Regions from separate parts of the Pedobacter sp. 22163 genome, predicted to be linked through region 2. Evidence: riboswitches for the same ligand, from Rfam matches in the RefSeq annotation. Region 2 holds a riboswitch; the other holds the start of a gene.

Region 1 (4,435 bases), on a different contig from region 2:
CCATAATCAAATTTAAAAATTTAGGCATTATGATTTTTACATCTTTTTGGCCATAGCTTATAAGATTATTTAATCACTTGAACTGGCTTTTTATTTTCATCAATGGCCACAAAAGTAAAATCGCCATGAACGGCCAATTCTCTTCCTTCGGCATACATCTGTTCGATATAAATTTCTACATTAACCTTTAAACTGGTATTGCCCACATGATTTACCTTGCCGATAAGCTCTACGATTGTACCTGCTGGGATCGGTTTTTTAAAATCTATCCTGTCGCTGCTTACGGTAACCATAATCTGACGGCTAAAACGGGTTGCAGTAATAAAAGCAACTTCGTCCATTAAATGCATGGCTGTTCCGCCGAAAAGGGTATCGTAGTGGTTTGTTGTATTTGGGAAAACGGCTTTGAAAATGCTGGTTTTAGAATTTTCTATTCTTTCTTCTAGGGTCATGGGTTAAATATAGGTGCTGTAAAAAGCTTTGGCAAGTTTCTAGTTATTTTTACCAGAAAATTGCCAAAGTAAAGGTTGGCCATGATGATATGGATTAGCGAGAATCTGTGTTCCCTCTACTTCCATGGCAAAAATAAGAATTAATTCACCTGAAGATCTGCAGCAACTACCGCTTCAGTTTTACGCATTTCTTTGGCAGCTTCGACCATTTCTATTAAGGCCTTTTTGGTTTCGTCCCATCCACGGGTTTTTAAACCACAATCAGGGTTTACCCAGAGTTGCCCGGAGGGAATAACAGCCTTTGCTTTTTTGAGCAATTGAACCATTTCTTCCCTCTTCGGAACCCTTGGAGAGTGAATATCGTATACACCTGGGCCAATTTCGTTTGGATATTTAAAATCGGCAAATGCGTCTAATAATTCCATTTGTGAACGTGAGGTTTCGATGGTGATTACGTCGGCATCCATATCGGCAATGTTTTGGATGATATCGTTAAATTCCGAGTAACACATGTGCGTGTGGATCTGTGTATCATCTTTCACGCCGCTCGCTGAAATTTTAAAGGCTTTAACCGCCCAGTTTAAATAGTTTTGCCAATCAGCTTTGCGCAATGGTAAACCTTCTCTAATGGCTGGCTCATCAATCTGAATGATTTTTATCCCTGCATTTTCCAGGTCGCAAACTTCATCACGGATGGCCAGGGCAATTTGAGTGCAGGTTTCTGATCGTGGTTGATCATTGCGCACAAACGACCATTGTAGGATGGTTACAGGACCTGTGAGCATACCTTTCATGTATTTTGAGGTAAGCGACTGTGCATAGGCGGTCCATTTTACCGTCATGGGTTTCGGACGAGAAACATCGCCAAAAATAATGGGTGGTTTTACGCAGCGCGAGCCATAACTTTGTACCCAGCCATTTTTGGAAAAGGCAAAACCATCAAGTTGCTCGCCGAAGTATTCAACCATATCGTTGCGTTCAAATTCGCCATGAACCAAAACATCCAGATCGATTTCTTCCTGCCAGTTTACAGCTTTTGCGGTTTCTTTCGCAATGAGATCATCATATTCTTCAACTGTAAAAGTTCCGTTTTTAAGCTTTGCCCTCCAGCTTCTTACCTCAGCCGTTTGCGGAAACGATCCGATGGTTGTAGTGGCGTATCTTGGCAGATTGAGTTCCTGTTGTTTGATTTTTCTGCTCGAAAATGGACTTAAACGTTCGGCATCCTGCTCTTTTAATCCTAAAACGCGTTGTTTAACTTCGGGATTGTGGATGATTTTAGAAACTTTACGGTTGGCAATCGCGATCTTATTTTCCTCAAGTTTTTGCAGGGTAGATGCAGGGCTTTCGTTGGTGATCAGTTTTTTTAAGGTAGCTACCTCCGTAATTTTTTGTTTCGCATAAGCCAACCACTGTTTAATTTCTGCCGATAGGTTTTGTTCATTGGTTTCATTGTCTAAATCAACCGGTGAGTGGATTAGGGAACAAGATGGGGCGATCCATACTTTATCCAGGCCTCTTTTCTCAACAGCTTGATTAATGATTGAAACGGATTTCTCGAAATCATTTTTCCAGATGTTTCTTCCGTCTACCAAACCTAACGAAAGGATGGTATCTTCTTTTAACGAAGCTAAAACATCATTTAACTGATCTTCTGCACGCACCAAATCGATATGTAAAACATTTATCGGCAATGAAGTAGTTAAATCTAAATTATTGCCCAGGCCTTCGAAATACGTAGCCAAAACAATTTTTAATCCAGGAAAAGCTTTCCTGATCTCTTTATAGGCATATTCGTAAGCTTTTTTGTCTTTTTCGGTAAGGTCTAAAGTCAAAAAAGGTTCATCAAACTGAATATATTCTACATCCAAAGCATGCAAGCGGGATAATATTTCGATATAAACAGGAAGGAGATTTTTGATCAGATCGATCTTTTCAAAGCCAGTTTCCTTTTCTTTTCCCAATAATAGATAAGAAACAGGACCGATTAAAACAGGCTTGGTGGTAATACCCAATTGTTTTGCCTCGTAAAACTCATCGATAATTTTGGTAGAGAAAAGTTTAAAAGGCTGGTCTTTGTAAAACTCAGGAACGATGTAATGGTAATTGGTATCAAACCATTTGGTCATTTCCATCGCTACCACATCTAATCCCTCTTTCTGATAACCTCTTGCCATTGCAAAATAGAGATCAAGCTCGGAATTTCCTTTTTTCAATATCACTTCGTTGTACCTTTTCGGGATGGCTCCAAAAGTTAAAGAATGATCGAGCACATGATCATAAAAAGAAAAGTCGTTCGAAGGAATGATATCAATTCCGGCTTCTTTTTGAAGGTTCCAGTTTTCGTGGCGAATGTTTTTTCCCACCTGAAGTACATTTTTGTACCCAGTTTTATCTGCCCAGTAATTTTCGCAGATTTTCTTTAATTCCCTTTGGCTACCTATTCGCGGATAGCCCAGATTTTGCGTTAGCATCTCTTTTAAAGATTAAGTAAATAAATCGTTTAAAAGCCCTTAAAGCAATATTTTATAATGTTTTTTGTTAAAAATAAAAAAGGAAAGGTTAGCGCACAAACAGCCTACTCATCAGCAAAAAGCTTAAAGCAAGCATATAAAATGGTTAATTTTATGGTGTACAATCAGACCTGACCAATTACTTTATAACGCGAAAGCACCGTCAATTCAATATAGGCAGGTCTCCTGACTTATTCCCGATCTTATCGCCTTCCCATCCCGGTAAACGGCACAGTGGCATGAATGATAAGACCGTTGTCTTTTAACAAAAAGACAGAATTTACAGTTGCGCGACAGCTCGTGATTTGCACACGATTCCCTATTAATCCCGGGTGTAATTCCGGGAACCTGTATCGGTTGATGAAAAATAAAGTTAAGAACTTACATCAGGACAAATGTATGGATTAGGATTTAAAACTTGTAACAAATTTACAGCAAGCTGTTTTTAGCGTTTATTCTCTATTATATTTGATTACCTAACTAAACTTTATTATGATAAAAATCTACTTTAAAAAGCTTTGTATTGCTTTTTTAATGGTAAATAGCTGTGCGGTGCTGGCGCAGGAAGTGCCAACGCCAAAAGCACATTTTGGTTTTGATATCGGCGACGATTATCAATTGGCCAATTATACCCAAACAGAAGCTTATTTTAAGAAACTTGCGGCAAGTTCTGACCGCATTAAACTGGTTGATATTGGCAAAACCGAAGAAGGAAGAAGTCAATACATGTTGATTGTTTCTTCACCAGAAAACCTGAAGAAATTAGACCGTTACAAGCAAATTTCGCAACAGCTGGCGCATGCAGAAATTACACCTGAGCAGGCAAAAGCATTGGCCCAGGAAGGTAAAGCAGTAGTTTGGATAGACGGTGGCTTGCACGCCAACGAGGTGGTGGGTGCACATCAGCTGATTGAAACCGCCTATGAGTTTGCCTCCAGAAAAGACCCCGAGACCCTGCGTATTTTGGATAATGTAATCATTTTGTTTACCCATGCTAATCCTGACGGGCAAGAACTGGTGAGCAATTGGTACATGAGAGAGAAGGATCTCAAGAAAAGAACAACCTCAGGTTTGCCTGTTTTGTATGAAAAATATGCAGGTCATGATAACAACCGCGATTTCTTTATGTTGAACCTTAAAGAAACGCAGAATATTGGCCGCCAGCTTTTTGTGGAATGGATTCCGCAGATTATGTATAACCACCACCAGGCTGGTCCGGCAGGAACGGTTGTAGCAGGTCCTCCCTACCGCGATCCCTTCAATTATGTTTTCGACCCAACGCTGTTAACCAGTTTAGATGCCGTTGGTGCGGCCATGCACAACCGTATGAATGTAGAAAACAAACCTGGTTATACCCAACGTGGAGGATCGGTTTACTCGACCTGGTACAATGGCGGTTTAAGAACCACCACTTATTTTCATAACATGATTGGGCTCTTGACTGAAATTATTGGGAACCCTACACCTTCT
Region 2 (4,435 bases):
AGGTTGGCGCCAGGTTGTGCTACGATTTTATCTTTTACGCGGTTGTAATAAACATCCGATTGGATATCGACAAATTTTATCTTCTGGTTTTTGAAGCTTTTGAAATAGGTTACACCAAAATCATACTGTTTAGTGTACTCGGGATTTAACAGGGTATTGCCGATGGAAGTATAGTATAGATCGTTAAAGGTGGGCATCCTGAATATATCCTTATAAAATGCACGGATTCTGATATCCCGATCCTTTAACACTTTCCATGAGAGCATAACGGTTGGACTAAAAACCTGCTTGTTACCCGATGAGGAATAAAGTTTTACCCGATCGACTACGGTTGTGCTGAGCAGGTTTGCGTGGATATTAAGCTGATCAAAGGTTATGGATGAGCTTAAAACATTTAAAAAAGTATTTCTATTTGGATAAGGAAACCTGTAAATATTGGCATCCAAAGTCTGGAAGGTATAGTCAGATGCATAAGCGGCCTCCCAAACCGAATTGATTTTGTATTCGGCAGCAATCGATAAGTAAGCCTCCTGCTCTTTAAACCGGTTATCTAAAAAACCTGCTGTAGTTACATAATCGGGATCGAGGTAACGTTGATATATATAAGCATATTTACCGTTTACCATAATGGTGAATTTGTTAGAAAAACTTTTCTCTGCGCTCCCCTGAACAAAGAAATCGCGATCCCATATTCTTTGCTTAAAATCGAACCTGTTGGCTACAATTGCACCTGGTAATCCCCTATCTGATAAAAATGAATAGGCCTGCGCGTGCCATTTCCCATTTCTAAACTTACCAAACAATGCGGCTTGCAAACGGAAACGCTCCACATCACCATTATTTCTTATTGCAGTGGTATCGAAAACACCATTGGTGTACCTGAATTTATATCTACCATCGGCATGTATATATTCGGTATTGATACTTGCCTTTAGCTTTTCATTAATCTTATATTGATAAACGAGAGCAGGATTGATCAGACCGAAGGATCCGCTTTTTAAAGCCAGTTCTATTTTTTGATTTTGTTTTTTTTCGAAATCGGGATCTTTGGTTTTGAGATAAATACTGCTTGCAGCCGAATAACCTCTCGCTGGAATCAATAATTCGGGCTTTTGGCCACTATACAAAGAAATTTCCTCGAGATTGTTCAGCGAGAATTTTCCTAAATCTACCTGACCGTTTTGTGCATTACTGATCTGGATTCCATCCAGAAAAACTGCGGTGTGATTGGTACCTAAACTGCGTACATTCACCGTTTTCATCCCACCTATTCCGCCGTAATCTTTCAACTGCACACCTGAAAGATAGCGTATGGCATCGGCAACAGATAAGCTATTGATTCTTTTAAGGTCTTCGGCAGATAGGATTTGTACCGGAGTAGGCGATTTACTTTGTTCAGTTAAGCGGTATTCTCTAATCTGAACTTCTTTCAGTTGCGTTGCTTTTTTGGTGCTGTCAGTTTGTGCCCTTGTATTTAAAGGCAATAGAAATCCTGTCCATAAAATGGAAGAATATAGAAAAAACTGCATTGTGCCCGCATAGGCAGAATGTTTACTTGTCATTTTGATTGTGAGTTTAACCCACAGCCAACAGATGGAAAAGAAATGAAATACGAATACGTAAGTACATCACCCCTTAGCTTCAATCCCCGAAAGCTATGAAATATAATGCTAAGGCAGGTCTTCTGACTTACTCCCGGGTTTCCGGCCTTCCCATCCCGACGAGTCGGAACAGTGGCAGATTGATTGGAAATCCGTTAAGGAGCTTACAGCTGCGGGACAGTTACAGATTTACACTGTATTCCCTTTTAATTCCGGATGTAAAGCCGGAAACCAAAAGCGCTGCAAAAGTAGCAAAATTAAACAACATGTAAAATGGATGATGGAAAATGGTGGTTTTAATAGAAAAAGCTAAATTAGGAATCAAATTTTTACCCATGAGAAGAATATTAATTGTTACATTTTCATTAATAAGCCTAACTGTTATGGCGCAAAAAACCGATACTGTTTTTCTGAAGAAACTGATGGAATCGAGGCCTGAGCTTTTTTCTGCTGTACTTCATCATCCTGATCAAAACCAAACCCAGATTCTCTATACCCAGGTTAACCGTGATGCGAAGAATAAACCTACATTTAAAACCTTTAGTTACAATCTCGATCCGCATCATTATTTTTATCCTGCGAGTACGGTTAAATTTGCTGCTGTAATTTTTGCTTTAGAGAAAGTAAACCGGTTGAAAAATACAGGTTTAACAATTAAAAGTGCTATGATTACAGATAGTGCCTATAAAGGACAAACGAAGGTTTTGACAGATACAAGTGCTAAAAATGGGCTTCCATCAATAGAACACTATGTTAAAAAGATTTTACTTACGAGTGATAATGATGCCTTTAACCGTTTATTCGAGTTTATCGGCCGGGCAGAAATTAATGAAAAGCTGAAAGCGAACGGACTACACGATAGCCGCATTTTAAACCGCCTGGCTATTGGCGATGCAGGAGAATCAGCTAAACATACCAATCCAATCAAATTTTACAATGGTGAACAATTGGTGTACGATCAACTGCCACAATACGATGCAAAAGAGTATGAATTAAAATTAAGCAACCTGATAATGGGCACCGGGTACATGGATAGTACCGAAAAGCTGGTAAACAAACCTTTCAGTTTAGCGGGGAAAAACGCTTTCGCCATTAACGATCAACAGAAATTAATGCAGAAATTGATTTTCCCTGATGTTTTTCCGGTTAAAGAACGGTTTAACCTGACTAAAGAAGATTATAAACTCATCTATACTTATATGAGTAAATATCCAACAGAAAGTAATTTTCCGAAATACGATCCGAAAGAATTTTGGACTACCTATGCGAAAATGTTATACTATGGACGGGAACAGGTAACTCCTGATCCAAATATCCGCATCTTTAATAAATATGGTGATAGTTACGGCTATATTATCGACAATTCCTATTTTGTTGATTTTAAAAACGGAGTAGAATATTTCTTAACCGCAGTGGTACAGAGCAATGAGGATGGCATCTTCAACGACAATAAATACGAGTACGAAACGGTTTGTTTCCCTTTTATGAAAAATCTGGGAAGAACCATTTACGAATTGGAACTAAAAAGGGTTAAAAAACAGAAGCCAGATTTAAGTAAGTTTAAAATGAATTACGCTTATTAAAACCTTTCTTATCTTTTAAGGTTTATTGCGTATTAATTGTATAAAAAACTATACATTAATTAAAAAATAATATATTCGCATTTCAAATAAAAGAATACATTTCTAATGGCTAAATTATTAATAATTGACGATGAGCGTGCGATAAGGAGTACCCTACGCGAAATTCTGGAGTACGAAAATTACGATGTTGAAGATATCGATAACGGTATTGATGGCCTCGAAATGATCAAAAAAGGAAATTTCGACCTGGTGCTTTGCGATATCAAGATGAATAAGATGGATGGTATGGAAGTGCTTGAACAGGCGCAGATCATTAAACCCGATTTGCCATTCATTATGATATCTGGTCATGGAACAGTTGAAACTGCCATTGAAGCCAGTAAAAAAGGAGCTTTCGATTTTATTTCTAAACCACCTGATTTAAACCGGTTATTAATTACGGTCCGCAATGGTTTAGACCGTGGAAATTTAGTTACCGAAACCAAGGTTTTAAAACGTAAAGCGAGTAAAACCCGTGAGATTTTAGGCGAATCGGAAAGCATTTCTAAAATTAAAGAAACCATAGAACGTGTGGCTCCTACCGAAGCCCGTGTATTAATTACTGGTGCAAATGGTAGTGGTAAAGAGTTGGTAGCCCGTTGGTTGCACGAAAAATCGAATCGTGCCGATAGTCCTTTAATTGAGGTGAACTGTGCGGCTATTCCTTCAGAACTGATTGAGAGTGAGTTGTTTGGGCATGAGAAAGGTTCGTTTACCTCTGCTGTTAAACAACGCATCGGTAAATTTGAACTGGCTAATGGAGGTACTTTATTTTTAGATGAGATTGGCGATATGAGCCTTTCTGCCCAGGCAAAAGTTTTACGTGCCTTGCAAGAGCATAAAATTTCGCGTGTAGGTGGTGAAAAGGAAATTGAAGTAAATGTTCGTGTTTTAGCGGCAACCAATAAAGATTTACTGAAAGAAATCGAAGATGGTAACTTCCGTATGGATTTGTACCACCGGTTAAATGTAATCAATATCCATGTTCCGCATTTAACGGAGCGAACTGATGATATTCCTGTTATTGCCCAAAACTTTTTAGAGAATATCTGTAGCGATTATGGGATGCCGGTTAAGAAAATAAATGATGGCGGTATGGCTGCTTTACAAGCTTTGCCTTGGACAGGTAATGTGCGTGAGCTACATAATATGATTGAGCGTTTGATTATTTTGAGCGATAAGGTAATTACCGAAAATGATGTACGTGCGTTC

The links. Region 2 has a riboswitch for cobalamin ahead of ACTJKN_RS00780 (TonB-dependent receptor plug domain-containing protein). Riboswitches for the same ligand answer to the same signal wherever they lie in the genome.
Region 1: another riboswitch for cobalamin. It lies ahead of metE (5-methyltetrahydropteroyltriglutamate--homocysteine S-methyltransferase); the one in region 2 lies ahead of ACTJKN_RS00780 (TonB-dependent receptor plug domain-containing protein).

The regions. Positions count from the first base shown of each region.
Region 1 is NZ_JBQEPM010000009.1:181,650-186,084, forward strand. It holds gene ACTJKN_RS21890 (class I SAM-dependent methyltransferase) at 1-4, opposite strand, end outside; gene ACTJKN_RS21895 (acyl-CoA thioesterase) at 66-452, opposite strand; gene metE (5-methyltetrahydropteroyltriglutamate--homocysteine S-methyltransferase) at 593-2,926, opposite strand; cobalamin riboswitch at 3,125-3,332, opposite strand; gene ACTJKN_RS21905 (M14 family metallopeptidase) at 3,458-4,435, shown strand, end outside.
Region 2 is NZ_JBQEPM010000001.1:182,341-186,775, reverse strand. It holds gene ACTJKN_RS00780 (TonB-dependent receptor plug domain-containing protein) at 1-1,562, opposite strand, end outside; cobalamin riboswitch at 1,658-1,853, opposite strand; gene ACTJKN_RS00775 (serine hydrolase) at 1,937-3,184, shown strand; gene ACTJKN_RS00770 (sigma-54-dependent transcriptional regulator) at 3,290-4,435, shown strand, end outside.